4 regions of the Pseudomonas sp. TE3644 genome follow, and region 1 is predicted to be linked to each of the others. Evidence: predicted binding sites of a transcription regulator. Region 1 holds the regulator's gene; each other region holds the start of a gene.
What was found. Region 1 encodes sigma-54, which starts transcription at its own class of promoters, with help from an activator protein. Its sites were predicted from a motif close to ANTGGCATNNANNTTGCTNT; they were not measured.

Region 1 (7,599 bases):
TTCGTTGGTGGCTTCCTGGGGTACCAGGAGCACGAAGACCAGGTCAACCGGAGCGCCATCGATGGCGTCGTAGTCGATCTTGTTCTCCAGGTGCAGCAGGGCGCTGATCGGCGTGGCGCAGCCGGCCAGGCGGCAATGGGGGATGGCAATACCGTTGCCAAAGCCCGTCGAGCCCAGTTTTTCGCGGGCGATCAGGCTGTCGAACACCACCTGCATCTCAAGGCCCGGAACCTCCCGGGCGATCAGGTTGGCGATGTGTTCGAGTACTTTTTTCTTGCTGCCGCCCGGCACGTTCACGAGGGAACGGCCGGGGGTCAGGATGTGTTCAAGTCGGATCATGGGTGGGGAGTGTCAGCGGGCAGTCGCGCCTTGCAGCAGACTCTGCTGTTTTTCCTTATGCTTTTTGAGTTGGCGATCAAGCTTGTCGGTCAGCAGGTCGATGGCCGCGTACATGTCGTCATGTTCCGCGTTGGCCACTACCTCACCGCCGGGTACGCGCAGGGTGGCCTCGATTTTCTGTTTCAGCTTCTCGACCTCCATGATGACCTGCACGTTGGTTATCTTGTCGAAATGGCGCTCCAATCGGTCGAGTTTCTCACCGATGTAAGTGCGCATGGCGTCGGTCACAACCAGTTGATGTCCACTGATGTTGACTTGCATACCGCTTTCTCCTTATTGCCAGTGCATAAAGAGACAGGTTGGATAACCTGCCACTGGAACGCTGTGGCACATCCGGTACGCCCACTGGCAGCGCCTTGACGCTGCCAGGAGGATCACATCAGCCGCTTGCGTTCGCTCGAAGGGGCGATCCCGAGGGATTCGCGGTACTTGGCGACAGTGCGGCGGGCGACCTGGATGCCTTGTGCCTCCAGTAAACCAGCGATCTTGCTGTCACTCAATGGCTTTTTCTGATTTTCGGCCGCAACCAGTTTCTTGATGATCGCGCGGATCGCCGTGGACGAGCATTCACCGCCCTCGGAGGTGCTGACGTGGCTGGAAAAAAAGTATTTCAGCTCGTAGATGCCGCGAGGGGTGTGCATGTATTTCTGGGTGGTTACCCGCGAAATGGTCGACTCGTGCATGCCCACCGCTTCGGCGATGTCGTGCAGCACCAGCGGCTTCATGGCTTCGTCGCCGTAGTCGAGGAAACCACGCTGGTGCTCGACGATCTGGCTGGCGACTTTCATCAGGGTTTCGTTGCGGCTTTGCAGGCTCTTGATGAACCAGCGGGCTTCCTGCAACTGGTTGCGCATGAAGGTGTTGTCGGCGCTGGTATCGGCACGGCGAACGAAGCCTGCGTACTGCGGGTTGACGCGCAGGCGCGGCACCGCTTCCTGGTTCAGCTCCACCAGCCAGCGGTCGCTGTCCTTGCGCACGATCACGTCGGGCACCACGTACTCGGCCTCGCTGGACTCGATCTGCGAGCCGGGGCGCGGGTTGAGGCTTTGCACCAGTTCGATGATCTGGCGCAGCTCGTCTTCCTTGAGCTTCATGCGGCGCATCAGCTGGCTGTAGTCACGGCTGCCCAGCAGGTCGATGTAGTCGGCCACCAGGCGCTGCGCTTCGGCCAGCCAAGGGGTCTTGGCGTGCATCTGGCGCAGTTGCAGCAGCAGGCACTCGCTGAGGTCGCGGGCACCGATGCCGGCTGGCTCGAATTGCTGGATGCGGTGCAGCACGGCTTCGACTTCGTCGAGCTCGATGTCCAGTTCCGGGTCGAACGAGTCGCAGATTTCCTGCAGGGTCTCGTCCAGGTATCCCTGGTTGTTGATGCAATCGATCAGGGTGACCGCGATCAGGCGATCGGTATCGGACATGGGCGCCAGGTTGAGTTGCCACAGCAGATGGCTTTGCAGGCTCTCGCCGGCCGACGTGCGGGTGGTGAAGTCCCATTCGTCGTCATCGTTGCTGGGCAGGCTGCTGGCGCTGGTCTGGTAGATGTCTTCCCACGCGGTGTCCACGGGAAGCTCGTTGGGAATGCGTTCGCTCCATTCACCGTCCTCGAGGTTGTCGACGGTGGGTGCCGAGGTTTCCTGGTAACTCGGTTCCTGGATTTCCGGCGTGACCTGCTGTTCGGCCTTGTCGGCCATGGGGTCACTGTTGTCGAAGTCGTCGCCTTCTTCCTGGCGCTCGAGCATCGGGTTGGATTCCAGGGCCTCTTGAATCTCCTGTTGGAGGTCCAGTGTGGAGAGCTGGAGGAGGCGGATGGCCTGTTGCAACTGCGGTGTCATCGTCAGTTGCTGGCCCATTCTTAGGACGAGCGATGGTTTCATGGCAGGGGCTTAACACCTTATTCGCCGGCGCAGAGCGCCATCCACTACAGGGCGCCGAGGCTTTCGGCTTTTGTCGTAAGCAAATTATATGCCTGAAACCGAAGTGTTTGCCTAGAGCGATGCCGCAATAAAACCCCCAATGGGGTTAAAAAAGTTGCGGCACGCCCAGGCAACCAGCCAACACCTCGCCTGTTACAGGCGGAACTCGTGACCGAGGTAAACCTCTTTCACCAGTTGGTTTGCCAGGATGGTTTCAGCGTCGCCTTCGGCGATCAGCTGGCCATCGTTGACGATGTAAGCGGTTTCGCAGATGTCCAGCGTCTCGCGAACGTTGTGGTCGGTGATCAATACGCCGATGCCCTTGTTCTTGAGGTGGTGGATGATCTGCTTGATGTCACCGACCGAGATCGGGTCGACACCGGCGAACGGTTCGTCCAGCAGGATGAACTTGGGCGCGGTGGCCAGCGCACGGGCGATTTCCACCCGGCGGCGTTCGCCACCGGACAGGCTCATGCCCAGGTTGTCGCGGATGTGGGTGATGTGGAATTCCTGCAGCAGGCTTTCCAGCTCCTTCACGCGGCCGGCCTTGTCCAGTTCCTTGCGGGTTTCCAGGATGGCCATGATGTTGTCCGACACCGACAGCTTGCGGAAGATCGAGGCTTCCTGCGGCAGGTAGCCGATGCCCGACAGCGCGCGGCCGTGCATGGGCTGGTGGCTGACGTCCAGGTCGTCGATCAGCACGCGGCCCTGATCGGCGCGCACCAGGCCCACGATCATGTAGAAACAGGTGGTCTTGCCGGCGCCGTTAGGCCCCAGCAAGCCGACGATCTGCCCACTTTCGATGGAGATGCTGACATCCCGCACAACCTGCCGGCCCTTGTAGGCCTTGGCCAGGTGCTGGGCTTTGAGAATAGCCATTACTTGCCCTGCTGCTGGTCGGTTTTGCTTTTGGGCTGGATGACCATGTCGATCCGTGGCCGTGGCGTGACCTTGGCGCCCGTGGCGCGGCCGGCGTTGACCACCTGCTTGACGGTGTCGTAGACGATCTTCTCGCCTTCGGACGTGTTGCCGTCATTCACCACCTTGGCCTGGTCGATCAGGATGATGCGGTTCTGCGCCGAGAAGTACTGGATGGTCTTGCCGTAACCCTGCACGATCGGCTTGTCGATGGCCGGTTTCTGCTCGTAGTACGCCAGGTTGCCCACCGACGTGAACACGTCGACGTCGCCTTGCGCGTTGCGGGTGATGGTCACGGTGTTGCCGGTGATCTTCATGGTGCCCTGGGTAATGATGACATTGCCCTTGTAGGTGGCCACGCCCTGCTTGTCATCCAGTTGAGCGTCGTCGGACTGGATGTGGATAGGCTGATCACGGTCGGTCGGCAGTGCCCAGGCGCTCGCGCTTCCCAGTGCCGTGCCCAGGGTGAGCAATAAAGGAAGGGTATTAACGAGCCTCATACAATCCTCTTACGTTGGACAGCAAGTTGATCTTGCTGTCTTTCAAATATGCTTTCATGCCCTTGCCCGTAGAGACGCCACCGGCGCCGTCGATTCTAACGTCTCGGTCTGTCTGCGCATATTGCTGTTGGGGGAATACCGTCATGCGCGTGCTGGTGATCAGCGTAGGCCGGTTTTTCTGGTCGGTGCGGGCAATGCGGACGTTGTCGATCAATTCGACCTGGGTGCCGTCCGGGTTGACCTCGCCGTGGTCGCTGGTGACGTGCCAGGGGTAGACCGTGCCGCGGTACAGGTTCATGTCCGGGTTGGTCACCTTGGTGATCTGGCTGGCCTGCATGTGCTCGACCTTGTCCGCCGTCATGCGGTATTGCACGCCGCCGTCAGGCAGGTACTGCACACTGTGGGCATTGATGGCGTAATAGTCGATGGCACTATCGTCGATAGCCGCAGCCGGCTTCTCGAGGAAGGTGTCAGGGTTGATGTTCCAGTAGCCGACCGAGACGAAGATCGCCACGACGACACAGAACAGCAAGAGATTGCGCAGTTTTTTGCTCGGCATGGGAAACTCTATAAATAGGCGGCCAGGGCCGCTTCCAGGTTGCCTTGGGCGCGCAGGATCAGTTCGCAGAACTCGCGGGCAGCGCCTTCGCCACCACGCGCCTGGGTCACGCCGTCGGCATGTTCGCGCACGAAAGGCACGGCGTTGGCCACGGCCATGCCCAGGCCGACGCGGCGGATGGGCGCCAGGTCCGGCAGGTCGTCGCCCAGGTAGGCTACCTGTTCATAGCTTAGGCCCAGTTGTGCCAGAAGGTCGTCCAAGGCCACCAATTTGTCTTCGCGGCCCTGGTAAAGGTGGGCAATGCCCAGGCTTTTGGCCCGGCGCTCGACGATCGGGTTTTTGCGCCCGGTAATGATTGCCGTGGCCACGCCCGAGTTGATCAGCATCTTGATGCCTTGACCATCCAGGGTGCTGAAGGTCTTGATCTCGCTGCCGTCTTCACAGAAGTACAGGCGGCCGTCAGTCAGCACACCGTCCACGTCGAAGACGGCCAGTTTCACGGCCTGGCCGCGTTGCAGCAGGTCCTGGGTCATTACATTACTCCCGCACGCAACAGGTCGTGCATGTTCAGGGCGCCCACGGGGCGATCCTGCTTGTCGACCACCACCAGCGCGCTGATCTTGTGGTCTTCCATGATTTTCAGGGCCTCGGCGGCCAGCATCTCGGCGCGGGCAGTCTTGCCGTGGGGCGTCATCACTTCTTCGATGCGTGCGCTGTGCACGTCGATGGTGCGGTCCAGCGTGCGGCGCAGGTCGCCGTCGGTGAAGATCCCGGCCAGTGTGCCGTCGTCTTCTTCCACCACGGTCATGCCCAGGCCCTTGCGGGTCATTTCCATCAGGGCTTCCTTGAGCAGCGTGCCACGCTTGACCCGCGGCAACTCGTCGCCCGAATGCATCACGTTTTCGACCTTGAGCAGCAGCCGGCGGCCCAGCGCGCCACCGGGGTGCGAGAAGGCGAAGTCTTCGGCGGTGAAACCGCGGGCCTCCAGCAGGGCGATGGCCAGGGCGTCGCCCATCACCAGCGCAGCCGTGGTGGAGGAGGTGGGCGCCAGGTTCAACGGGCAGGCTTCCTGGGCAACGCTGGCGTCGAGGTTGACCTCGGCGGCCTTGGCCAGGGGCGAATCCGGGTTGCCGGTGAGGCTGATCATCTGGATGCCCAGGCGCTTGATCAGCGGCAGCAGGGTGACGATCTCGGCGGTGGAACCGGAGTTCGACAAGGCCAGGATGATGTCGTCACGGGTGATCATGCCCATGTCGCCGTGGCTGGCCTCGGCCGGGTGCACGAAAAAGGCCGTGGTGCCGGTGCTGGCCAGGGTGGCGGCGATCTTGTTGCCGATGTGCCCTGACTTGCCCATGCCCACCACGACGACGCGGCCCTTGCTGGCCAGGATCATCTCGCAGGCGCGGACGAAATCGGCGTTGATATGGGCCAGCACGCCCTCAACCGCCTCGAGTTCCAGGCGGATGGTGCGGTGTGCAGATTGGATCAGGTCGCTGGATTGGCTCATGTCGAAAACGTATTGCCTGATGAAAAGGCGGCGATTATAGCTGTATTGGTGGAAACCCTCACCTTCGATCGTCATCCTTTAAATGTCTTGTTGCCGAACCGTCCATGCAACAGCCTTGGGGCGCGTGTGTCAGGGGTGATATAGTTCGCCGCCAGTTGGCCCGCCAGAAGCGCGCGTGTCTTCGTGACGGGGGGAAGCGTCCGAGGATGGGCTGCATCGCAAGGAGTTTAGATGAGTGCCGATAATGACTACGCGGTCGAGCTGAAGGGCGTCTCCTTCAAGCGCGGTTCGCGGAGTATTTTCAACAATGTCGATATCCGCATTCCACGCGGCAAGGTCACCGGTATCATGGGGCCTTCCGGGTGCGGCAAGACCACGCTGCTGCGCCTGATGGGTGCACAGTTGCGCCCCAGCGGCGGCGAAGTCTGGGTCAATGGCCAGAACCTGCCGACCCTGTCGCGTAGTGATCTGTTCGACGCCCGCAAGCACATGGGCGTGCTGTTCCAGAGCGGCGCCCTGTTCACCGACCTCGACGTGTTCGAGAACGTCGCGTTCCCGCTGCGCGTGCACACCGACCTGCCCGAAGAGATGATTCGCGACATCGTGCTGCTCAAACTGCAGGCCGTGGGCCTGCGCGGTGCGGTGGAGCTGATGCCCGACGAGCTGTCCGGTGGCATGAAACGTCGCGTGGCATTGGCGCGGGCCATCGCCATGGACCCGCAGATCCTGATGTACGACGAACCTTTCGTCGGCCAGGACCCCATCGCCATGGGCGTGCTGGTGCGGCTCATCCGCCTGCTCAATGACGCGCTGGGCATTACCAGCATCGTGGTGTCCCATGACCTCGCCGAAACCGCCAGCATCGCCGACTACATCTATGTGGTGGGTGATGGCCAGGTGCTGGGGCAGGGCACGCCACAGGAGCTGATGGCAGCCGATAACCCGCGCATCCGTCAATTCATGAAAGGCGACCCCGATGGGCCGGTACCTTTCCATTTTCCGGCGCCGGACTACCGCGCCGATCTTCTGGGGACGCGCTGATGCGCAAGAAATCACTACTGGAACGCATTCGCCTGTTTGGCCGCGCGGCCATCGACATGGTGGCGGTGCTGGGGCGCTCCGGGCTGTTCCTGATGCATGCACTGGTCGGCCGCCGCGGTGTGGGCGGCGGTTTTCAACTGCTGGTCAAGCAACTGTATTCGGTCGGCGTGATGTCGCTGCTGATCATCGTCGTGTCCGGCATGTTCATTGGCATGGTGCTGGCCCTGCAGGGTTTCAGCATCCTCACCAAGTACGGCTCGGAGCAGGCGGTGGGGCAGATGGTTGCCCTGACGTTGCTGCGCGAACTGGGGCCGGTGGTTACCGCGCTGCTGTTCGCCGGCCGTGCGGGTTCGGCGCTGACGGCCGAAATCGGCAACATGAAATCCACCGAGCAACTGTCCAGCCTGGAAATGATCGGCGTCGACCCGCTGAAGTACATCGCGGCGCCGCGCCTGTGGGCAGGTTTCATCTCCTTGCCTATCCTGGCCATCATCTTCAGTGTCGTGGGTATCTGGGGCGGCTCCTGGGTGGCCATCGACTGGCTGGGCGTGTATGACGGCTCGTTCTGGGCCAACATGCAGAACAGTGTCAACTTCACCGACGACGTCATCAACGGCGTGATCAAAAGCATCGTGTTCGCTTTTGTCGTGACGTGGATCGCCGTATTCCAGGGCTACGACTGCGAGCCCACTTCAGAGGGCATCAGCCGCGCCACCACCAAGACCGTGGTGTACGCCTCGCTGGCCATCCTGGGCCTGGACTTTA
Region 2 (7,599 bases), 660 kb from region 1:
TCCTGCTTGGACAGCTGCGCTTCTTCCTTGGTGATGCGCAGCAGACGGTCGCGCGGGTGTACTTCAAGCAACAGCAGCGTGTGGCCATTGTTGAGGATGGGCGTTACCGCGTAGTCGACGGTCAGCGTCTGGCCGGTCAGCGCGGTCAGCATGGCTTCGCGCTTGGTGAACGGATGGGCCTGCTCCACGGCCTGGCGCAGCGAGTTGAGCGCCTCGGCCGACTCGGTGAACAGCTCGCTGATGAACTGGCCATGGCTGCGCTGGCCGCTGATGGCCAACAGCATTTCGGCCGCCGGGTTCATGTACTCCAGGCGCAGTTCGGCGTTGAGCAGAATCGTGGCGGTGGTCAGGTTGTCCAGTAGCAGTCGGTGCAGTGCATCACTGATGGTCATGAGCTGTGGTTGACCTCTTTTGGCCCATCGCCGCTGGACGGCGGTCCGAAGCGGCGCGGGCTGGTAATCCGCTGATACAACTAAAATGCAAGAACCAAACCAAGGCTCCGAAAAGAAGCGTGGCCAGCGGAAAATAGCGCTTTCACTGCCCATTTAGTGACGCGCCAAGCCCTGTCTCGTTCAGGTTTGACCCAAAATGGGATGTTAGTGTGCCATCTTCCAGTAAAGGCGCACCGTTATAGGGCAAGCGCTTCCAATATAGCGGGCCGGGCTTTACTCGTCGTCCTCTGGCTTGTCGGCCAGGGGGCATTCGGGGCGCACGCCATAGTCGGCGGTGACGCAGGGGTTGTTGCGGCGCTTCTGGATCAGCGAGATGCGCAGCATGTGAAACGGCTGGGCGGGCGTGCGCTCGATGACGGTTTCCTCGTTGTCGATGATTTCTGCCGCCAATTGGTGCGTGCCGCGGTCGATGTTCTTCAGCTGGAACACCGGGCTGACGGCGGGGCCGGCCACCACGTTGCCGTCCACCAGCACGCGGTAGCCATGGTTGGGCATCAGTGGCGGGTCGCTGGTGATGGTGACGATCATGTTGCCGGAGGCATCGTTGATGGAAGCGTCCGGGTCGGGGATCAGGATGCGCAGCATCTCGTAATGCTCGATGGGCTGCTTTTTGGCGCGTTTGCGCGCGGCCGAAGGTGGCGGCACCGGGGTGGCGCTGATGGCGTTGCTGGGGTGCACCTGGATGCGGGTGGCGTTGGCGTGAGGCTTGTCGGTGTACACGCGGTTGCCCTGGGCGTCGACGTAGGTATACACCTCGGCCAGGGCGGTGCTGCTCACCGCCAGCAGCAACAGGGCTGACAACAGGCGACTCATGGGCGTTTTCCGGCGGGGGGCAGATGGAAGCGTTGCAGGGTGAAGGTCACCGTCGGGCTCTGCTGCACTACTTTGTCGTTGTAGAGCACTTGCACGGCCAGGCTATGGTCGCCGCGGTCAAGGTTGACCACCTGCAGGCGCGGCACGTTGCTGGGTTGGCCATAGGGCTGGTCGTCCAGCAACAGGCGCAGGCGGTGTTCCATGCGCAGGCGTGGGTCGATCAGCACGCCGACGGTGAAGGTGCCGTTGTTGGCGCGCAGGGCTTCCTCGTTGGGAATGTCGGTCAGTTGCAGGGTTTTGTAGGCCTGCACGTTGTCACGGTCGCGGTCGCGCGGGGCGGGCACCATGGGGGCAATCGGGGTCTGGGGTTGCACGCTGTTGAGCGGTGGCAGCTCCAGTGTCTGCGCCTTGGTGCCCTCGGGAGGCTGGTTGGAGTAGGCGGTGTTGCCTTCGGCATCGGTGTATTTGTAGATCTGTGCACCGGCAGGCAGGGCAATCAGCATCAGCAAATAGATAAGGCATGAACGCATGAAGGCATCCTGTCGGCTCATGGAAGAGGTGGGCCTTTTAGCCCAAGTGCCAGCATAGAACAGAATGGCCGACGGATGGTTTCGGGTTTGTACCAGGGGGTTCGGCGTTGTCCGCTTCCCGAGCTTCGCCCGGTCCCACAGGTGCCGGTGCAACTCAGCCTGTGGGACCGGGCGAAGCTCGGGAAGGGCGCGACACGATCAGGAAGGCGTAGCGCACAACTCGCCAGTGGCGCGGATCAGCGCGCTGCGCTGCAGGGCGTCAGCCTTGCGCGCTTCGATGGCCCCCGCGACCCAGCGCGGGCACTGCGGGTCGTTGCGCGAGGGCGCGAACGCCGCCAGGCGCTCCAGCAACTGCTTCTGCAGTACATCCAGTTGCGGACGAATCTCCTTGCCCAGGTCTACCCGCGGGGTATCCGGGGCCTTGCCCTGCTGGTTCCACTGCGACAGCAGCCCGTACTGCACCAGCTTGTTGGCTTCGATCTGGGCCGCAAAGAACTGCTCGGCCAAGGCGCCATCCAGTTTGTAGTCGACGGCCAGCTTCCCGGCGCCGGCAATCACGTCGCGCTCACGCGGGGTGTCCAGCACGGGCTTGTGATTGTCCCACTTGGTGAGGGCTACCTTGGGGGCGATCTCCAGGCGTTGCTGCACGCTGTCCAGCAGTGGCGCCAGGGTGGCGGGCGCGGCGGCGAAGGCCGGTTGGGCGAGGGCGGTTAGCAGCAGGGTGGCGATCAATGGGTGTTTCATGGGGGGCTTTCCTTATTTTTGGGGGCATAAATAGACCTGAAGCCAGGCAAACCAGGCTGGCAACGCCGAACCACCAGGCCATGGCTCGTTGCAACAAATGTAGGAGCTGCCGTGAGGCGGCGATGCGCCGCGCGGGCGGCGCTCGATCTCAAGAGCGCCAGAAAAACCAAGGCATGCACCTCCAACAAACACCACCGACCCTGTAGCCGCTGCCGCCAGGCTGCGCTGGCCCGTGTGAACGCTGGAGATCTACAGTGAGGCGTAGGGCCAGCGCAGCCTTTCGGCAGCGGCTACAGGATTGCGTCGTGGCCACCAGGTGCTAGCCGATGATGTTATAGCGCCCTTTAGATCGAGCGCCGCCCGCGCGGCGCTTCCCGGGCAGAGCCCGGTCCCACATTTGTTGCACCGTACCATGGCCTGATCCATCGAGTTGCCAGCCCTGTGTGTAGGGCTCTAGATTTTCATGATGCAGATGCGCATTTCTGGAAATCCAGCCCCATAAAAAAAGCCTCCCGAAGGAGGCCTTTTTCAAATCACGCGGCTTGCGCCAGCGTCACGGGATTAGCAGCTGTAGTACAGCTCGTATTCCAGTGGGTGTACGAAGGTACGAACCTTGATTTCTTCTTCGCTTTTCAGGGCGATGTAAGCGTCGATGAAGTCGTCGCTGAAAACGCCGCCTTTGGTCAGGAACGCACGACCTTTGTCCAGCTCTTCCAGGGCTTCTTTCAGGCTGCCGCAAACTTGTGGGATCTCTTTCGCCTCTTCAGGCGGCAGGTCGTACAGGTTTTTGTCAGCTGCATCGCCAGGGTGGATCTTGTTCTGGATACCGTCCAGGCCGGCCATCAGCAGAGCTGCGAAGGCCAGGTATGGGTTGGCAGCCGGATCCGGGAAGCGTGCTTCGATACGACGGCCACGTGGGCTGTTGACGTAAGGAATACGGATCGAAGCCGAACGGTTGCGGGCCGAGTAGGCCAGCATTACTGGAGCTTCGAAGCCTGGAACCAGACGCTTGTACGAGTTGGTAGCCGGGTTGGTGAAGCCGTTCAGGGCCTTACCGTGCTTGATGATACCGCCGATGAAGTACAGGGCGGTGTCGGACAGGCCGGCATAGCCTTCGCCAGCGAAGGTGTTCTTGCCATCTTTGGCGATGGACATGTGTACGTGCATACCCGAGCCGTTGTCGCCATACAGAGGCTTAGGCATGAAGGTAGCGGTGCGACCGTAAGCGTCGGCAACGTTGTGCACAACGTACTTCAGGGTCTGAACTTCGTCAGCTTTCTTCACCAGGGTGTTGAACTTGACGCCGATTTCGTTCTGGCCGGCAGTTGCCACTTCGTGGTGGTGAACTTCGACGACCTGGCCCATCTCTTCCAGTGCGTTGCACATGGCGGTACGGATTTCGTGGTCGTGGTCGAACGGAGGTACTGGGAAGTAGCCGCCTTTGACGCCTGGACGGTGGCCCTTGTTGCCGCCTTCCACGTCCTGGTCGGACATCCACGAACCTTGTTCGGAGTAGATCTTGAACATGGAGCCGGAGATGTCGGACTTGAACTTCACTTCGTCGAAGATGAAGAATTCTGGCTCTGGGCCAGCGAAGACGGTGTCACCGATACCGGTGGTCTTCAGGTATTCTTCAGCGCGGTGAGCGATGGCACGTGGGTCGCGATCGTAACCTTGCATGGTCGAAGGTTCGATGATGTCGCAGACCAGGATCAGGGTCGGCTCTTCGGTGAACGGGTCCAGGACGGCAGTTTCGTCGTCCGGCAGCAGGATCATGTCGGAAGCTTCGATGCCTTTCCAACCAGCGATGGAGGAACCGTCGAACATCTTGCCGACTTCGAAGAAGTCGTCTTCCAGCGCGTCACGGGCTGGCATGGTGACGTGGTGCTGGGTGCCCTTGGTGTCCGTGAAGCGCAGATCAATCCACTTGACGTCATGATCTTTGATGAGTTGAACCGACTTCGACATGTTGTCCTCCGGGGTGAATAAGGGCTGGTAGTGGTGAGCCCTGTAATTTGGGTGATGCCGGGCGCGAATAGTCCGCCAAGGCAACCTGCCTCACAAGGGAGCAATTTGCATGCCAGTGCCCCGAGATGGGTTTTTCGCCCCAAACCCAAGCATTCCGGCGTTTTTTTAGCCAAATGCGCCGTTTTGGCGCACTGATTTGATGCGCTAGCAATCCGCGGCGAACCAAAACAGTGCACTGAAAACCTTCTGTACGATAACTGGTTAAAAGCTGAGCAATTTCCGCTATAATCCTGCCCCCCTTTTTCGGCTGGCACCTCGCGCGCTGTTTTTCATGAAACTAATCGTAAAAGTCTTCCCAGAAATCACCATCAAGAGCCGGCCCGTTCGCAAGAACTTCATTCGCCAGCTCGCCAAGAACATCCGCGTCGTGCTCCGTGAACTGGACCCGAAGCTGGTGGTGGATGGCGTGTGGGACAACCTCACGGTTGTCACCCGTATTGAAGATCCGAAAATTCAGCGCGAGATGATCGAGCGTCTGAGCTGCGTGCCGGGCATCACCCACTTCCTGCAAGTGGATGAATACGCCCTGGGCGACATGGACGACCTGGTTGCCCAGTGCAAGCAGCACTTCGGCCACCTGCTGCCAGGCAAGATGTTCGCCGTGCGCTGCAAGCGCGCCGGCAAGCACACCTTCAGCTCCATGGACGTCGACCGCTACGTTGGCAGCCAACTGCGTCAGCAGTGTGGCGCCGCGGGCATCGAGCTCAAGACCCCGGACGTGGAAGTGCGCCTGGAGATCCGCGACAAGCGCGTCTTCATTATCCACAGCCAGCACCAGGGCATCGGCGGCTACCCGCTGGGCTCGCTGGAGCAGACCCTGGTATTGATGTCCGGTGGCTTCGACTCCACCGTGGCCGCCTACCAGATGATGCGCCGCGGCCTGATGACCCACTTCTGCTTCTTCAACCTGGGCGGCCGTGCCCACGAGCTGGGCGTGATGGAAGTCGCGCACTTCCTGTGGAAGAAATACGGCAGTTCCCAGCGCGTGCTGTTTATCAGCATCCCGTTCGAGGAAGTGGTGGGCGAGCTGCTGGGCAAGGTCGACAACAGCCACATGGGCGTGATTCTCAAGCGCATGATGCTGCGCGCCGCCAGCCGCATGGCCGATCGTCTGCAAATTGATGCCCTGGTAACCGGTGAAGCCATCTCGCAAGTGTCGAGCCAGACGCTTCCGAACCTGTCGGTGATCAGTGCGGCAACCGACAAGCTGTTGCTGCGTCCATTGCTTGCCAGCCATAAGCAGGACATCATTGACCAGGCGAACGAAATCGGCACCGCCGACTTCGCCAAGCACATGCCTGAATATTGCGGGGTGATTTCGGTCAACCCCACCACCAAGGCCAAGCCCCACCGCGTTGCCTATGAAGAACAGCAGTTCGACATGGCCGTGCTGGAGCGGGCCCTGGAACGCGCCAAGCTCGTCTCCATCGACAATGTGATCGATGAATTGGGCCAGGACATCGAGATCGAGGAAGTCAGCCAGGCGTTGGCCGGGCAGGTGATCGTCGATATCCGTCATCCGGATGCCCAGGAAGACGAGCCCCTTGAACTCGAAGGCATCGAGGTCAAGGCAATGCCGTTCTATGCACTGAACAGCCGTTTCAAGGAACTGGACCCCACCCGTCAGTACCTGCTGTATTGCGACAAAGGCGTGATGAGTCGCCTGCATGCCCACCATTTGCTCAGTGAGGGACATGCCAATGTGCGCGTTTATCGACCGAGCTAAGCGCCCGGGGCTGTTTGCCTGTGGCCTGCGTCACCGGCCCCCCGACGCCACCGTAAAGCTGTAACGGCTTTGCGGGACTCTAAGTCAAATCGCTGTCACAACCTGTCAGCACACCGAATCCTCTGATCGAGATACACAAGTGATCGAAAATCTACGTAACATCGCCATCATCGCTCACGTTGACCATGGTAAAACCACCCTGGTAGACAAACTGCTGCGTCAATCCGGCACCCTGGAGCGCAACGAGCTCAACGACGAGCGCGTGATGGACTCCAACGACCAGGAGAAAGAGCGCGGTATTACCATTCTGGCGAAAAACACCGCCATCAACTGGAATGGCTACCACATCAACATCGTCGACACCCCCGGCCACGCCGACTTCGGCGGTGAAGTAGAGCGCGTGATGTCGATGGTTGACTCCGTTCTGCTGCTGGTTGACGCTCAAGACGGCCCTATGCCGCAAACTCGCTTCGTGACCAAAAAGGCTTTCGAAGCCGGTCTGAAGCCGATCGTCGTGATCAACAAGGTTGACCGTCCGGGCGCGCGTCCTGATTGGGTTCTGGACCAGATCTTCGATCTGTTCGACAACCTGGGTGCCACCGACGAACAGCTGGACTTCAAAGTCGTCTACGCCTCGGCCATCAACGGCATCGCCGGCCTGGACCACGCCGACATGGCTGAAGACATGACCCCGCTGTACCAAGCGGTTGTCGATCACGTTCCGGCTCCTGCCGTTGACCGTGATGGCGCGTTCCAGATGCAAATCTCGGCACTGGACTACAACAGCTTCCTGGGCGTTATCGGTGTTGGCCGTATCGCTCGCGGTCGCGTCAAGCCTAACACTCCAGTGGTAGCGATCAGCGCCGACGGCAAGCGCCGCAACGGCCGTATCCTGAAGCTGATGGGTCACCACGGTCTGCACCGCATCGACGTTGAAGAAGCAGCTGCCGGCGACATCGTCTGCATCAGCGGCTTCGAAGAGCTGTTCATCTCCGACACCCTGTGCGACCCACTGACCGTCGAAGCCATGAAGCCGCTGACCGTCGACGAGCCAACCGTTTCCATGACCTTCCAGGTAAACGACTCGCCATTCTGCGGTAAAGAAGGCAAGTTCGTGACCTCGCGTAACATCAAGGACCGTCTGGACAAAGAGCTGCTGTACAACGTTGCACTGCGCGTTGAAGAAGGCGACTCGGCTGACAAGTTCAAGGTTTCGGGCCGTGGTGAGCTGCACCTGTCGGTACTGATCGAAACCATGCGTCGCGAAGGCTTCGAGCTGGCCCTGGGCCGTCCTGAAGTGATCATT
Region 3 (7,599 bases), 1.0 Mb from region 1:
CGCCGAGTTGTCCCCGTGTAACGGGGTACTGCTTAACAATCACCAGATGGGGATTTAACGGATGAAACTGAAAAACACCTTAGGCATTGCCATTGGTTCTCTTGTTGCCGCAACTTCGTTCGGCGCTCTGGCACAAGGCCAAGGCGCGGTCGAGGGTGAAGCCTTCTACCAGAAGAACTACAACGACAGCGTCAAGCACGTGGAAGACGGCCGCACCGCCGGTGGCTCCCTGGGCTACTTCCTGACTGACGACGTTGAAGTCATCCTGGGCTACGGCAAGACCAACTACACTCGTTCGAACGATGGTACTGGCAGCCAGAAAATCCACGGTGACACTGGCTCCCTGACCGCCATGTACCACTTCGGTACTGTCGGCGATGCCATTCGTCCGTACGTTTCCGGTGGCTTCGCTCACCAGAGCCTGAGCAACGTTCAGGCTGACGGCCACAGCGGTCGCGACAGCTCCACCTTCGCTACCATCGGCGCTGGCGCCAAGTGGTACATCACCGACAACCTGTACGCTCGTGCCGGTATCGATGCTGACTACAAACTGGACAACGGCAAGTGGGACTACGCTCCTACCATCGGCCTGGGTGTGAACTTCGGCGGCAACGGTGGCAAGGCTCCAGCTCCTGCACCAGCTCCAGAGCCAGCTCCAGCTCCAGTGGCTGAAGCTCCAGAGCCAGTTGCTGAAACCGTTCGCGTCCAGCTGGACGTGAAGTTCGACTTCAACAAGTCGGTCGTCAAGCCAAACAGCTATGCTGACATCAAGAACCTGGCTGACTTCATGAAGCAGTACCCACAGACCACTACTCGTGTTGAAGGCCACACCGACAACGTCGGTCCAGACGCCTACAACCAGAAGCTGTCTGAGCGTCGTGCTCTGGCTGTTAAAAACGTCCTGGTTAACCAGTACGGCATCCAAGGCAACCGCGTTGACTCCATCGGTTACGGTAAAACCCGTCCAGTGGCTGACAACAAAACTGAAGCTGGCCGCGCCGTTAACCGTCGCGTAGAAGCTGAAGTAGAAGCTCAATCCAAGTAATTGGATAGCGCTTGAAAAAACCCGGCTTCGGCCGGGTTTTTTTATGCCTGCGGTTTGCGTTGACTCTATCGCGACCAAGGTCGGCTCCTACGCAGACCGTGTAGGAGCCGACCTTGGTCGCGATAGGGTCAACACCGGATCAACTGTGCTGCAACACCCACACCACCAACACCAGATTCACCAGCAACGACGCCAACGCCAACCCGCGCCACACCCGCAGTGGCTCGCGCGCCAGCAACGGCACCGCGCGCACCTCCAGCCCATGTCGCTCCCCCTGGTCCAGCGCCAGCAGCCATTCCTCCGCTGTTTCAAATCGCTGCGCAGGGTCGGCGTGCACGCTGCGCGCCAGTATCCGTTCCAGCCAGTCCGGCAGGTCCGGCCGATAACGATTGGCGCTCACCGCCGTGCCAAATCGAGGATGCTGGAAGGCTTCAATTTCGCCGTAGGGGTAATGCCCCGTCAGTAGCTGATACAAACAGACGCCGGCCGCATACAGGTCCTGCCCCGGTGCTGGCGCCACTCCGGCGAAGCATTCCGGTGCGAGGTAGCTTGGGGTGCCTGGCAGCTCATTGGGGCGGTCGGCAGACAGCCCCGTGCTGTACGCCAGGCCGAAATCCAGCAGGCGTATTTCGCCGTCGTCACCCAACAGCAGGTTTTCCGGCTTGATGTCGCGGTGCAGGATGTTGCGTCGGTGCAACATGCCCATGGCGCGCAGCAGCCTGTGGGCGATGTCCTGCCATTGCCCCAGCGGCAGCGGGCCGTCGCGCGCCAGGATTTGCGCCAGCGTCAGGCCGGGGTAGTCGCGCATCACGTAGTACAGATGCTTGCGCCCCGGCAGGGCGTGCACCTGCGGGAAATAACGGCCTGCCACGCGCTTGAGGAACCATTCTTCCATGAGCAGGCCTTGCTGTGCGCCGTCTTCATCATGGCGCTCGGCCGGCAAAGTCTTGAGCAGCCAGGCTTGCTGCTGGGCATCCTCCACCCGGTACAGCAGGGACTGGCGGCTGTGCGCGGCCAGCCCCTTGACCGTCCAGCCTTCGAACACTTGCCCGGGCTTGAGGGCGGGCGGCAGCGGCCACTGCCGCAGTTGTTGCAAGGTGTCGCCCAGGCTGCCTGAACCACGGCGCTCCACCCGCACCAGTACAGCGCTGGCGTTGTCCTGGCTGCCCGCCAGGTGGGCAGCGTTGACCAGGGTTTGCGCGGCCTGTTCAAGCTGGTCGGGGTGCTCGCGCATCACTGCGGCGATCTGCGTGTCGCCCAGGGTGGCCCACACGCCGTCGCTGAGCAGCACGAACACCTCGCCGTCCGTCAATTCGCCTTCCTGATAGTCCACCACCAGATGCCGATCCAGACCCAAGGCGCGGGTCAGTACGTGCTGCATGCCAGGCGAGTCCCACACATGGTCCTCGCTGATCTGTCGCAGCTGCCCGGCGTGCCAGCGGTACACACGACAGTCGCCGACATGGGCCAGGGTGAAGTGCTGGCCGCGCAGCACTACGGCACTGAGGGTGGTCAGCAACGGCTGGCCGCCGCCGTTGGCCTGCAGCCAGCGATTCTGAGCGGTCAGCAGGCGGTCCAGCGATTGCGCCACGCCCCAGGTGGGCGGCGTGGCGTAGTAATCCAGGGCCAGGGCCTGCAAGGTGGCGCGGGCTGCCAGCCCGCCGTCGGCGCACTGGCTGACGCCGTCGGCCAGGGCGAACAAAAAGCCTTTGCTGGCGGCCAGCTCCGGGGCGGGGGCCACCAGGCGCAGGGCGTCCTGGTTTTCCTCGCGCGGGCCGCAGGCCGTGGCATGGGCAAAGCTCAGTTGCAGGGGCATGTTCAAACCCGCGCCGCAGTCACGGCTGCCGAGCCCCAGGTGGTGCGCCAGCGACGCTTGACGCCATGCAGGCCGAACCAGGCCACCACCGCCAGGCCGGCGAACAGCCACAGGCCCAGTTGGTAGTCACCGGTCTGCTGCTTGATCATGCCCAGCCCTGCTGCCAGCAGGAAGCCGCCGATGCCGCCGGCCATGCCGATCAGGCCGGTCATTACGCCGATTTCCAGGCGGAAACGCTGCGGCACCAGTTGGAACACCGCACCGTTGCCGGCGCCCAGCCCCAGCATGGCACCGACGAACAGCGCCAGGGCGGCGTAGGAATTGCCCAGGTGGAAACCCACCGCAGCCATGCAGATCGCCGCCACGGTGTACATCGCCAGCAAGGCGCGGATGCCGCCGAAACGGTCGGCCAGGGCGCCGCCCAGGGGGCGCATCATGCTGCCACCGAACACGCACGCGGCGGTGTAGTAGCCGGCGGTGACCGGGCTCAAGCCGTACTGATCGTTGAAATAGCCGGGCAGGGCGCTGGCCAGGCCGATGAAGCCGCCAAAGGTGACGCTGTAGAAGAACATGAACCACCAGCTGTCGCGGTCACCCAGCGCCTTGAGGTAGTCGGCCACCGCTTTGGGCTTGGGCCGTTGCGGTGCATTGCGGGCCAGCAGGGTGAAGGCGACCAGCACCAACAGCAAGGGGATCAACGCGAAGCCAAACACATTGTTCCAGCCAAAGGCGGCCGCCAGCGCCGGCGCAAACAGGGCAGCGAACACGGTACCGGAGTTGCCCGCACCGGCGATGCCCATGGCCTTGCCCTGGTGCTGGGCCGGATACCACTGCGACGCCAGCGGAAGCGATACCGCGAACGACGCGCCGGCCACCCCCAGCCCTACGCCCAGCAGCAGCGCCTGCTCGTAGCTGTGAATGCCAAAGTGCCAGGCGCAGAACAACGCCACGATCACCGTGCACTGGCCAATCAGGCCGGCGGTCTTGGGCGAAAGCCGATCCACCAGCACGCCCATTACCAGGCGCAGGATGGCCCCGGCCAAAATCGGCGTAGCCACGATCAGCCCGCGTTGCTGAGTGGTCAGGTGCAGGTCATTGGCGATCTGCACCGCCAACGGGCCCAGCAGGTACCACACCATGAAGCTCAGATCGAAATACAGGAAGGCGGCGAACAGGGTAGGGGCGTGGCCGGATTTCCAGAAACTTGTGCTCATCGAACACCTCGACAGTGGACAGCAGGGGCCAGAAACGAAAAAACGCCGCAACCCCGGCTCGCCAAGGCGAGAAGGAGTGCGACGTCTTTGTCGTTCAGTGTGGGCAACCGCCGTTGGCTACCTGGCATTCACAAAGCAAACCTTGGGCCAAGTGTGTAACCCTGTAGCCGCTGCCGCCAGGCTGCGCTGGCCGGTGTGAGCCCCAGGCATCTCCAGTGGGGTCCAGGGCCAGCGCAGCCTGGCGGCAGCGGCTACGGTGTCAGGCGGTTAACCGAGTAATTCGTTCATGGCAATGATCTGCTCCGCCACCTGAATCAGCTTCTGCTGCCGGCTCATGGCCTGGCGGCGCATCAGCGTGTAAGCCTCCTCTTCGTTGCAGTTCTTCATCTTCATCAGCATGCCCTTGGCCGTCTCGATGCGCTTGCGCTCCGCCAGTTGCTGATCGCGCGCGTGCAGTTGGGCGCGTAGGTGCTGGTCGCTTTCAAAGCGCGCCATGGCCACGTCCAGGATCGGCTGCAGGCGCTGGGCATGGATGCCTTCGACGATGTAGGCGCTGACGCCGGACTTGATGGCCTGGCGCATCACCTGCGGGTCGTGCTCGTCGGTGAACATCACGATCGGGCGCGGCTGGTCGCGGCTGACCAGCACCACCTGTTCCATTACATCGCGCCCCGGTGACTCGGTATCGATCAGGATCACGTCGGGGCGCACCGTTTCGACGCGCGCGGGCAGGTCGATGGTCAGGCCCGACTCATCGATCACATCGAAGCCGGCCTCCACCAGTGCCGCCTTGAGGCGCCCGACTTTTTTTGCAGTGTCGTTGATCAGCAGAATCCGCAGCATGGTCATGGGCCCCTGTCAGTGATCAGCCAGGGCGTGCAGCGCGAAGCTGCGCGCGTAGCCGGCGGGGTCGCTGCCGTCCCAGACCTTGCCGTCGATCAATCGACTGCTGCGCAGGTCGGCGGCATTGACCGGCACCCCCACCGACGCGGCGGCGGCCCGGTACAGCTCGGTCTGCTGGACCTTGCGCGCCACGGCCAGGTAGTCCGGGTCGTCGCGCAACAGCCCCCAGCGGCGGAACTGGGTCATGAACCACATGGCGTCGGACAGCCATGGCTGGTTGACCGTGCCGTCGGCAAAGAAGCGCAGGGCGTGGGGGTCCTGCCACTGATTGCCCAGGCCGTCCCGATAGGCGCCCAGCATCCGCGGCTCGATGGCCGACAGTGGTGCGTCCAGATAATCGGCACCACTAAGCAGTTGCGCGGTGCCGTGCAGGTTTTCCGGGCTCTGTTCGATGAAGCGGCTGGCCTGCAGCACGCTGGCGATCAGGGCGCGGGCGCTGTTGGGGTGTTGTTCGGCAAAGGCCTGGGTGCAGGCCAGGACTTTTTCCGGGTGGTCGGGCCAGATGGCCTGAGAAGTGGCCAGGGTGAAACCCAGGCCCTGGTCCACGGCACTGGCGGCCCACGGCTCGCCCACGCAGAAGCCGTCGATGCGCTCGGCCTGCAGGTGCGCGACCATTTGCGGTGGCGGCACCACCACACTGTCCACGTCGTTGAGCGGGTGAATGCCCTGCGCCGCCAGCCAGTAGTTGAGCCACATGGCGTGGGTGCCGGTGGGGAAGGTCTGGGCGAAGGTCAGGCGTGCGCTATTGTGGTGCGCATGTTGGCTCAATGCCTGTGCATGGGTCACGCCGACGGCTTGCAGGGTAGGGGACAGGTTGATGCTCTGGCCATTCTGGTTCAGGCCCATCAGCACCGCCATGTCATGGGCGGGCGTGCCGCCAATGCCCAGGTGCACGGCGTAGACCATGCCATACAGGCTGTGGGCGGCGTCCAGCTCACCGCTCAGCAACTTGTCGCGCAACCCGGCCCAGGACGCCTGGCGGTGCAGGTTCAGGGTCAGGCCGTGGGGCTGGGCAAAGCCTTGGGTGGCGGCCACCACCAGCGAGGCGCAGTCGGTCAGGGCCATGTAACCAATGTTCAGGCTGGTTTTCTCCGGCGCATCGCTGCCGGCCACCCAGGCCAGGGGGTCGTGGATCTCGGTCATCGTCGTGCTGTCCATGAAAAAGGCGCCGTCCCACCGCGTGCAGGGCACGCAGCAGTGACGACGCCATTGTCGACGGCCTGTGCCGCCGTTGGCGCAGGCTCTGATGAAAGGCAACGACGCAAGACATGTGCCACGTTCCCTCCTGCCTCTCACCTGTGGGACCGGGCGAAGCTCGGGAAGACTGCCCCGCGGATGTCAGGACTGGCCTCTTCCCGAGCTTCGCCCGGTCCCACAGGTGAGGGGGGCGCCAAGCAAGGGATTTGCCCCACAGCGAGTGCAATTCCCGTATAATCGCCGCCCTCAACGATCTTCCAACGAGTCATGCCCGCCCATGTATAACCTGGCCCGCCAGCTGTTGTTCAAACTCTCTCCGGAAACCTCCCACGACCTGTCCCTGGACCTGATCGGCGCAGGTGGCCGCCTGGGGCTCAACGGTTTGTTGACCAAGCAGCCGGCGCGTTTGCCGGTCACAGTCATGGGCCTGTCGTTTGACAACCCGGTGGGTCTGGCCGCAGGCCTGGACAAGAACGGCGCGGCCATCGACGGTTTTGCCCAGCTGGGCTTCGGTTTTGTCGAGATCGGCACGGTCACCCCGCGCCCGCAGCCTGGCAACCCCAAGCCGCGCATCTTCCGCCTGCCCGAAGCCACTGCCATCATCAACCGCATGGGCTTCAACAACCTGGGTGTCGACAACCTGCTCGAGCGCGTGCGCGCTTCCCAGTACAAGGGCGTGCTGGGCATCAACATCGGCAAGAACTTCGACACCCCGGTTGAGCGTGCCGTCGACGACTACCTGATCTGCCTGGACAAGGTCTACGCCCACGCCAGTTACATCACCGTCAACGTCAGCTCGCCCAACACCCCGGGTCTGCGCAGCCTGCAGTTCGGCGAGTCGCTCAAGCAACTGCTGGATGCCCTGGCCGTGCGCCGTGAAGTGTTGGCCGTGCAACATGGCAAGCGTGTGCCGGTGGCGATCAAGATCGCCCCGGACATGAGCGACGAGGAAACCGTGCAAGTGGCCCAAGCCCTGCTGGCCTCGGGCATGGACGCGGTGATTGCCACCAACACCACCCTGAGCCGCGAAGGCGTCGAAGGTCTGGCCCATGGTGACGAGGCGGGCGGCCTGTCCGGCGCGCCGGTGCGCGAGAAGAGCACTCATATCGTCAAGGTGCTGGCCGGTGAGTTGGCCGGGCGCATGCCGATCATTGCAGCCGGTGGTATCACCGAAGGCAAGCATGCGGCTGAGAAGATCGCCGCCGGTGCCAGCCTGGTGCAGATCTATTCGGGCTTCATCTACAAGGGCCCGGCGCTGATTCGCGAGGCGGTGGATGCCATCGCTGCCTTGCCACGCTAATCGCTTTGTAGCCGCTGCCGCCAGGCTGCGCTGGCCGCAAGCCTCGCTGTAGATCTCCAGTGTACTGAGGGGCCAGCGCAGCGTGGCGGCAGCGGCTACGAGGCGGCATAAAAAAGGGGCCCTC
Region 4 (7,599 bases), 4.5 Mb from region 1:
CTTACGGGGTAGGGGCCAGCATCGGCCCACTGGTGGCCGGGGTGCTGATGAAGTCATTCGGCAGTCACATGCTCTACGCCTTCTTCAGCTTCTTCGCCCTGGTGCTGGTGTGGCGAATCCGGCCTAAGGCCGTCACCAACCTGCACCAGGTCGACGATGCGCCGCTGCACCACGTGGCCATGCCCGACAGTATGTCCAGCTCGCCCCTGGTGGCGGCGCTGGACCCGCGCGTCGACGAGCAGTCAGTGCACGATCAGATGCACGTCACCCCTGATCACGTCCCCGACCCGATCGCCGACGAGCTGGACGAAGCCGCAGAAATGGGCGACGGCAAAAAGGTCGGCCGCAGCCTCAGCGAAGAAGAACAGTAACCGTAGCCGCTGCCGCCAGGCTGCGCTGGCCCTGTACCTCGTCGCAGATCTGACGGGTTCACACCAGCCAGCGCAGCCTGGCGCCAGCGGCTACAAAAAAGGCCCGGTCATGGCAATGACCGGGCCTTTTTTCATGGCGACTACAACTCAGTAGTCGTCTTTGTCGAACCGGCGCGCCTCGCGCTGCAGGTCGAACACAAAACGCTCCACCTGACGCTGCACCAGGCCCGTCATGTTGTGGAAACGCATGCCGGCGAACGTCGTGTTGATGCGCTCTTCGTAATGCAAGTGGCGCAATTCGACCGGCGCGGTCATCTTGCCGAACGGCAGGTTGGCGACAAAGCGGTCATACACCTGGCCCAGTTGCAGGCGCTCGGAGATATCGCCCTCAAAGCGCAGCTTGCAGCCGGTGGCAGAAATATCCAGCAGCTTGCCGATGAACTCGCCCTTGAGCTTTTCGCCCGCAATCGACACATCCACCAGGTGGGCCAGCTTCAGTGCGGCACGGAAGGCGTTGCGACGCTGGTGGTAGATCACCTCCGTCGGCAGCGGGCCGTGGTAGACGCGACCCCCTTCGTTTTCATCGATGGTCAGGGCGTGTTCCACGTCCCAGGCGATGCGCACGCCATCATGGAAGCCTTCCACCTTGAACGGCTCGCCGGCCGCGAGAAATTTCTCGCCGTCACGCGGAATCATCTCGTCGAAGGCCAGGACATTGCTGTCACGGTCCAATTCGACCAGATAGGTCTGGAAGCGCTGGCTGCGCTCGTGAAATGTGATGATCAAAGGATCATGGCTCTGCAGCAGCGCGCGCAGGTTGGCGGCGATTTCCAAGGGCGTAGTCAGCACCTTGGGGGGCTGCGGAGCGTCTTCCGCGTTTGTGGCATTGAACACGGTTTATCAATCTCCAGGCAAAAAACGACACACGCAGGTGCTGGCGTTATGGCAGCATGTTCCACGCCTTGGTAAGGAAGGTCAAGCCTGACTCAACGGACGAGGCTTGGCCAGTTTCGACGTGGAGCCTCGGGCATCATAAAGCGAGGGGGTTTCACCGCCCATCAGGATGCGCATCTGGTTGGCGGTGGTGAGTTGTTGCAGGCGAATCGACTTGCCGTTTTGCTCATTCGCTGCCTGGCAATCGGCCAGCAGCCCCGTGAGCAAATCGCCCCGAGCCAGCAAATCGGCTCCAAGGTGCGAGTGTTGGGCAAGGATTTCCAGACCTTTGCGATCGGCTGACAACTTGAGGTGGTGCAGGATTTCGGTGCGTTTACGGCCATGCTGCTCGAGCAGAACGATCAACGACTGTTTTTGCGCGAGGATATTCTCCAGCAACGGCATATCACGGCCGTGCAGGGCCAGCGACTCGTGCTGCAATAGCGCAAGCAGTTGCTGCGCCGGAGCGATATCTTCTTCAATCAACAGCAGTAGGTTTCTGTCGTGCATGGCGAGCTCTGGTTTTCAAGCGTCCAGAAGCCTCTGCGCAGGGCATGTGCCCTAGCGCTGGGCTTCAAAATTTAGCAGTTTGCTGGCTACGCGGCTGCTATCCACTTTATAGCTGCCATCGGCGACGGCCGCTTTCAACTGCGCCACGCGGGCACTGTCGACGGTCGGCTGATCGCGCAGCTTGTCAGTGATTTTCTGCAACTGCTGAGCCTCGGAACTCAGGTGTACGGATTCCCCGCCGCTGGTGCTGCCAGTGGACGTAGTAGTGGCTGCTGTGTCGGTGCTCACCGAAGTATCGGTGGTGTCCTTGCTGCCGCTCGTACGTGTCGAGCTCGACACTTGCGAGGAATTGTTCAAACGACTGAAGTCGATAACCATAATAAAAAACCTCTGGGTATTTGGACGCTTGCCTTGTTTTCGGCCAAACCCCGAATAACTTTAGGCACTTTGATACAAAGCGCCGATGCACCAGAACTGGGGGCTGCGCAGCCCTCAGTCTAGGAAAATACGCCGCGAACCGCCAGCATTTACATAGCCACTTCCACCTGGCCGGGGCCGGTGACGCGGGCCTTGATCACGCGGTTGGAGTTAAGGTTGCGTACCCGGATCTGCTCGCTCATCGCGCCTTTGGACAGTGCTTCGCCGGGCATTTTGACCGCCAAACCCCCGGTGGTGGCGGTGATGACCACATTGTCGCCTTTCTTGATGGTGTCCGGCGCCTCGATGTGGGCGGGGGTCAGCACCTGGTCATTGACCGTTGGTCGGAGAAGCTTCTGCCCCACGGCCTGATCGAGCGCCGTCAGGTAGCCCTGGCTCAGCAAGCCCACATCGCGCTCGCGCATGGCCACGTCGCCGTCGGCGATCACGCCGTCGCGCTTGAGGGGGCGTGTGGTGGTGACCACGTCACGGAACAGTTTCACCTGGGCCGGCACGAACACGGTCCAGGGCGAGCTGCCGTCACAGCGCACCCGCACCGACACGCGACCGATGGGGGTGGCCGGGCTTTGCAGCGCCGCTGTCAATTCCTTGTCGCACAACCCCATGCGCAAACGCGGGTCCAGATTGTTGACCTGCACCTCATAACGGCCTTCGGTCTGGCTGGTTGCCAGATAATCCTCTACCGTGAACTCAAGAAAACCCTGGGTCGTACCGATAAGCTGCTCAGGAGTTGTGAATTCCTCTGCCTGGGAGGCATTGCCGAATCCGAAAAGGCAGACCGCAGCAAGCCCGCAGAGTAGTCTCTGTGCCATGCGTCGGGAAAATGTCGTTTTTGCGTTCATACACTATAAAAAGCAAGGGTCGTGCCGATTCAGTGGCAAGGTACGATCCACGCGAAGGTTTTAAGGAGTCACGGGCATGGCTGGTGTAATGGATTCGGTGAACCAGCGCACTCAACTGGTAGGGCAGAACCGCCTGGAGCTGCTGCTGTTCCGTCTGAACGGTTCGCAGCTCTATGGCATCAACGTGTTCAAGGTGCGGGAGGTGCTGCAATGCCCCAACCTGACCGTGATGCCCAAGTCCAGCCCGGTAGTGCGCGGTGTGGCGAATATTCGTGGGGCGACCATCCCGATCCTCGATCTGGCATTGGCGACCGGTGCGCGCAGTTTGCAGCAGGACATCAAGAATACGTTCGTGATCATCACGGAGTACAACACCAAGATCCAGGGCTTCCTGGTGCACTCGGTGGAGCGCATCGTCAACATGAACTGGGAGGAGATCCATCCGCCACCCAAGGGCACCGGCCGCGATCACTACCTCACGGCAGTGACTCGGGTGGACAATCAGCTCGTCGAAATCATCGACGTGGAGAAAATCCTCGCCGAAGTGGCACCCACCTCCGAGGCTATTTCCCACGGCGTGGTGGATCAGGAAACCCAAAGCAAGGCCGTATCGCTGCGCGTGTTGACCGTCGATGATTCCTCGGTGGCGCGCAAGCAGGTGACGCGCTGCCTGCAGACGGTGGGTGTGGAGGTGGTAGCCTTGAATGACGGGCGCCAGGCGTTGGACTACCTGCGCAAGCTGGTGGATGAGGGCAAGCGTCCCGAGGAAGAATTCCTCATGATGATTTCCGACATCGAAATGCCCGAGATGGACGGCTATACCTTGACTGCGGAGATTCGCAGCGACCCACGCATGAAAAACTTGCACATCACCTTGCACACCTCCCTTTCGGGGGTGTTCAACCAGGCGATGGTCAAGAAAGTGGGCGCCGATGATTTCCTGGCCAAGTTCCGGCCCGATGATCTGGCGCAGCGCGTGGTTGATCGAATCAAGGCAGCAGGCTAACGGCCGGGGCACCCATGCCCCGGACACGACAGACGATTTAAGAGGCGGCACCATTGTCTACGGGTAATTTGGATTTCGAACAGTTCCGGGTCTTCCTGGAAAAGGCCTGTGGCATTCTGTTGGGCGAGAACAAGCAGTATCTTGTTTCCAGCCGTCTCAACAAGCTGATGGAGCAGCAGGGCATCAAGTCCCTGGGCGAGCTGGTGCAGCGCATCCAGACCCAGCCGCGCAGTGGTCTGCGCGAGCAGGTGGTGGACGCCATGACCACCAACGAAACCCTGTGGTTCCGTGATACCTACCCCTTCGAAGTCATGAAAAACAGAGTGCTGCCCGAGTTCGTCAAGAATTCGCCGGGCCAGCGCCTGCGCATCTGGTCGGCGGCGTGTTCCTCGGGGCAGGAACCCTATTCGCTGTCGATGACCATCGACGAGTTCGAGCGCACCAACCTGGGCCAGCTCAAGTCGGGCGCGCAGATTGTTGCCACCGACCTGTCCGGCTCCATGCTGACCAACTGCAAGAGCGGTGAGTACGACAGCCTGGCCATCGGCCGCGGCCTGTCGGCGGACCGCCTGCAGCGCTACTTCGACACCAAGGCCCCGGGCCGCTGGGCGGTCAAGGCGCCGATCCGCAGCCGCGTGGAGTTTCGCTCCTTCAACCTGCTGGACAGCTACGCGGCGCTGGGCAAGTTCGACGTGGTGTTCTGCCGCAACGTGCTGATCTACTTCTCGGCGCAGGTGAAGAAGGACATCCTGTTGCGTATCCACGGCACCCTCAAGCCAGGTGGCTACCTGTTCCTGGGCGCCTCGGAGGCGCTCAACGGCTTGCCGGACCACTACCAGATGGTTCAATGCAGCCCGGGCATCATCTACCAGGCAAAATAAAGCAAAGGCCCTTCGGGGCCTTTGTTGTTTCCAGGGTATCCACGCCGCTGTAGCCGCTGCCGCCAGGCTGCGCTGGCCCCATGCCTCACTGAATATCCCCTGGGTTGACCCCGGCCGGCGCAGCCTGGCGGCAGCGGCTACAGGCGGCAATCACCCATTGCCGCTTTGTTGGCACCCAGCGGAACCCACTTGCCGCTTTTCTGGCATTGCCGCTTGCCACATCCGGCCAACCCCAGCAAAACCGGGCCCCTCACAATCTGGCACGGCCCTTGCTATCTCTCCTGTCACCAACATCCGGTCCGCCGTTTAAAGGTTTCCAACATGAGCATCAGTTTCGACAAAGCGCTGGGTATTCACGAACAGGCACTGGCGTTCCGCGCCCAGCGCGCTGAAGTGCTGGCCAACAACCTGGCCAACGCCGACACGCCTAACTACAAGGCCCGTGACCTGGACTTTGCCGCCGTGCTGCAAGCCGAAGGCGACAAGCGTCAGAACGGCACCTTTGAACTTGAGCGGACCAACAGCAAGCACATCGAAGCCGATGGCGTGAGCATGGGTGACCAGCAATTGCTGTACCGCACCCCCAGCCAGCCGTCGCTGGACCAGAACACCGTCGACGCGCAGGTGGAAACCGCCAGCTACGCCGAGAACTCGGTGAACTTCCAGGCCAGCTTCACGCTGCTCAACGCCAAATTCAAAGGGCTGGTGTCAGCCATCCGTGGGGAGTAATTCATGTCTCTAGCCAGCGTTTTCAACATTGCCGGTACCGGCATGAGTGCCCAGACCACTCGCCTGAACACCGTCGCCAGTAACATCGCCAACGCCGAGACCGTCTCGTCCAGCATCGACCAGACCTACCGCGCACGGCACCCGGTGTTTGCCACCGTGTTCGACCAGACCCAGTCCGAAGGTGACAGCGGCTCGCTGTTCCAGGATCAGGATGCGGCCGGCAGCGGCGTGCAGGTGTCGGGCGTGATCGAGGACCAGAGCAATCTGGAAGCCCGCTACGAACCCAAGAATCCGGCCGCCAACGCCGACGGCTACGTGTACTACCCGAACGTCAACGTGGTGGAGGAGATGGCCGACATGATCTCCGCCAGCCGTTCGTTCCAGACCAACGCGGACATCATGAATACCGCGAAAACCATGATGCAGAAAGTCCTGACCCTGGGTCAGTGATAGGGGCGAACCAGCATGACTACAACTACCGACAGCACTTCGGCCTCATCCGTCCTGACAGCGCTGCAGAAAACCACCAGTACCACTGACAGCTCCACCGGTACCGCTGGCAGCGCCCTGGGCAAGGACGCGTTCCTGCAACTGCTGGTTACGCAGATGCAGAACCAGAACCCCCTGGACCCACAGGACAACACCGCCTTCGTTTCCCAGCTGGCGCAGTTCAGCAGCCTGGAAAGCATGCAGAGCCTCAACGACTCGGTGAGCACCATCCTCACCTCGTACCAGTCGTCCCAGGCCCTGCAAGCGTCCTCGCTGGTCGGCCACTCGGTGACCGTCACCGGCACCACCGCCGATGTCGACACCAGCAAGGGCCTGACCGGCTCGGTGAACCTGACCGACTCCAGCACCAGCAACACCATCGGCGTCTACAGCAGTGACGGCACCCTGGTGCGTACCCTGGACATGGGTACCCAGTCGGCCGGCACTTACAGCTTTACCTGGGATGGCAAGGACGGCGACGGCAATACCGTTGACTCGGGCACCTACACCTTCAAGGCCGTCGCCACCATCGACGACACCTCGACCGTGATGACCACCAACCTGCCCAACACGGTAAACAGCGTCACCATGGCCACCACCAGCGGCGGCGAGATGACCCTCAACCTTGCGACTGGCACCAGTGTTGGCCTGTCCTCTGTCCAAACCATCGGAATTTAATGCCGGCTACGGCGCAGGAGTGAACTTATGTCTTTCAACGTCGGCCTCAGTGGCCTGGCAGCAGCCAACAAAGCACTGGACGTCACCGGCAATAACATTGCCAACGTCGCCACCACCGGTTTCAAATCGTCGCGCGCCGAATTCGCCGACCAGTACGCAGCGTCCATCCGTGGCACCTCGGGCAAGACCACCGTGGGTAGCGGCGTGACCACTGCGGCCGTATCGCAGCAGTTCACCCAGGGCAACATCTCGTCCACCGGCAACAGCCTGGACATGGCCATCAACGGCAACGGCTTCTTCGTGCTGAGCGACAACGGCTCCAAGCTGTACACCCGTGCCGGCGCCTTCTACAGCGACAAGTCGGGCAACATCGTCGACTCCAGCGGCAACAACCTGCAGGGTTACACCACCGACACCACCGGCAAGCTGACCTCCGGCGTGCTGTCGAACCTGGCCATCGATACCTCGAACCTGGCGCCCAAGGCGACTACCCAGATCTCGGAAACCGTCAACCTGAACTCCAGCGCGACCACCCCGACCGTCAGCCCGTTCAGCGCCAGCAACACCAGCAGCTACAACTACACCTTCAACACCGACGTGTACGACAGCCAGGGCAACGCCCACCAGCTGAACCAGTATTTCGTGAAGGATGACACGTCCAACAGCTGGACCATGTACACCACCATCGACGGCGTCAACCCGACCGACCCGACGTCGACCAC

Region 2: glnA (glutamate--ammonia ligase) is a predicted target of sigma-54. The motif match lies at 4,605-4,624, and genes of this name have one in related genera.
Region 3: ACZ9GA_RS19050 (CmpA/NrtA family ABC transporter substrate-binding protein) is a predicted target of sigma-54. The motif match lies at 6,237-6,256, and genes of this name have one in related genera.
Region 4: flgB (flagellar basal body rod protein FlgB) is a predicted target of sigma-54. The motif match lies at 5,238-5,257, and genes of this name have one in related genera.

The regions. Positions count from the first base shown of each region.
Region 1 covers NZ_JBWBQF010000001.1:5,384,615-5,392,213, reverse strand. Annotated here, with positions in the region: gene ptsN (PTS IIA-like nitrogen regulatory protein PtsN) at 1-339, opposite strand, end outside; gene hpf (ribosome hibernation-promoting factor, HPF/YfiA family) at 352-660, opposite strand; gene ACZ9GA_RS23830 (RNA polymerase factor sigma-54) at 774-2,270, opposite strand; gene lptB (LPS export ABC transporter ATP-binding protein) at 2,463-3,188, opposite strand; gene lptA (lipopolysaccharide transport periplasmic protein LptA) at 3,188-3,727, opposite strand; gene lptC (LPS export ABC transporter periplasmic protein LptC) at 3,714-4,286, opposite strand; gene ACZ9GA_RS23810 (KdsC family phosphatase) at 4,295-4,819, opposite strand; gene ACZ9GA_RS23805 (KpsF/GutQ family sugar-phosphate isomerase) at 4,819-5,793, opposite strand; gene ACZ9GA_RS23800 (ATP-binding cassette domain-containing protein) at 6,025-6,834, shown strand; gene mlaE (lipid asymmetry maintenance ABC transporter permease subunit MlaE) at 6,834-7,599, shown strand, end outside.
Region 2 covers NZ_JBWBQF010000001.1:6,046,118-6,053,716, reverse strand. Annotated here, with positions in the region: gene glnL (nitrogen regulation protein NR(II)) at 1-392, opposite strand, end outside; gene ACZ9GA_RS26765 (DUF4124 domain-containing protein) at 666-1,265, opposite strand; gene ACZ9GA_RS26760 (DUF4124 domain-containing protein) at 1,262-1,795, opposite strand; gene ACZ9GA_RS26755 (chorismate mutase) at 1,994-2,539, opposite strand; gene glnA (glutamate--ammonia ligase) at 3,101-4,507, opposite strand; gene thiI (tRNA uracil 4-sulfurtransferase ThiI) at 4,839-6,293, shown strand; gene typA (translational GTPase TypA) at 6,433-7,599, shown strand, end outside.
Region 3 covers NZ_JBWBQF010000001.1:4,353,733-4,361,331, reverse strand. Annotated here, with positions in the region: gene ACZ9GA_RS19070 (OmpA family protein) at 62-1,045, shown strand; gene ACZ9GA_RS19065 (bifunctional protein-serine/threonine kinase/phosphatase) at 1,185-2,861, opposite strand; gene ACZ9GA_RS19060 (nitrate/nitrite transporter) at 2,864-4,075, opposite strand; gene ACZ9GA_RS19055 (ANTAR domain-containing response regulator) at 4,343-4,918, opposite strand; gene ACZ9GA_RS19050 (CmpA/NrtA family ABC transporter substrate-binding protein) at 4,934-6,136, opposite strand; gene ACZ9GA_RS19045 (quinone-dependent dihydroorotate dehydrogenase) at 6,453-7,475, shown strand.
Region 4 covers NZ_JBWBQF010000001.1:929,132-936,730, forward strand. Annotated here, with positions in the region: gene ACZ9GA_RS04230 (MFS transporter) at 1-371, shown strand, start outside; gene ACZ9GA_RS04235 (flagellar brake protein) at 519-1,265, opposite strand; gene ACZ9GA_RS04240 (flagella synthesis protein FlgN) at 1,347-1,814, opposite strand; gene flgM (flagellar biosynthesis anti-sigma factor FlgM) at 1,866-2,192, opposite strand; gene flgA (flagellar basal body P-ring formation chaperone FlgA) at 2,342-3,094, opposite strand; gene ACZ9GA_RS04255 (chemotaxis protein CheV) at 3,171-4,100, shown strand; gene cheR (protein-glutamate O-methyltransferase CheR) at 4,154-4,981, shown strand; gene flgB (flagellar basal body rod protein FlgB) at 5,303-5,710, shown strand; gene flgC (flagellar basal body rod protein FlgC) at 5,714-6,160, shown strand; gene ACZ9GA_RS04275 (flagellar hook assembly protein FlgD) at 6,176-6,877, shown strand; gene flgE (flagellar hook protein FlgE) at 6,905-7,599, shown strand, end outside.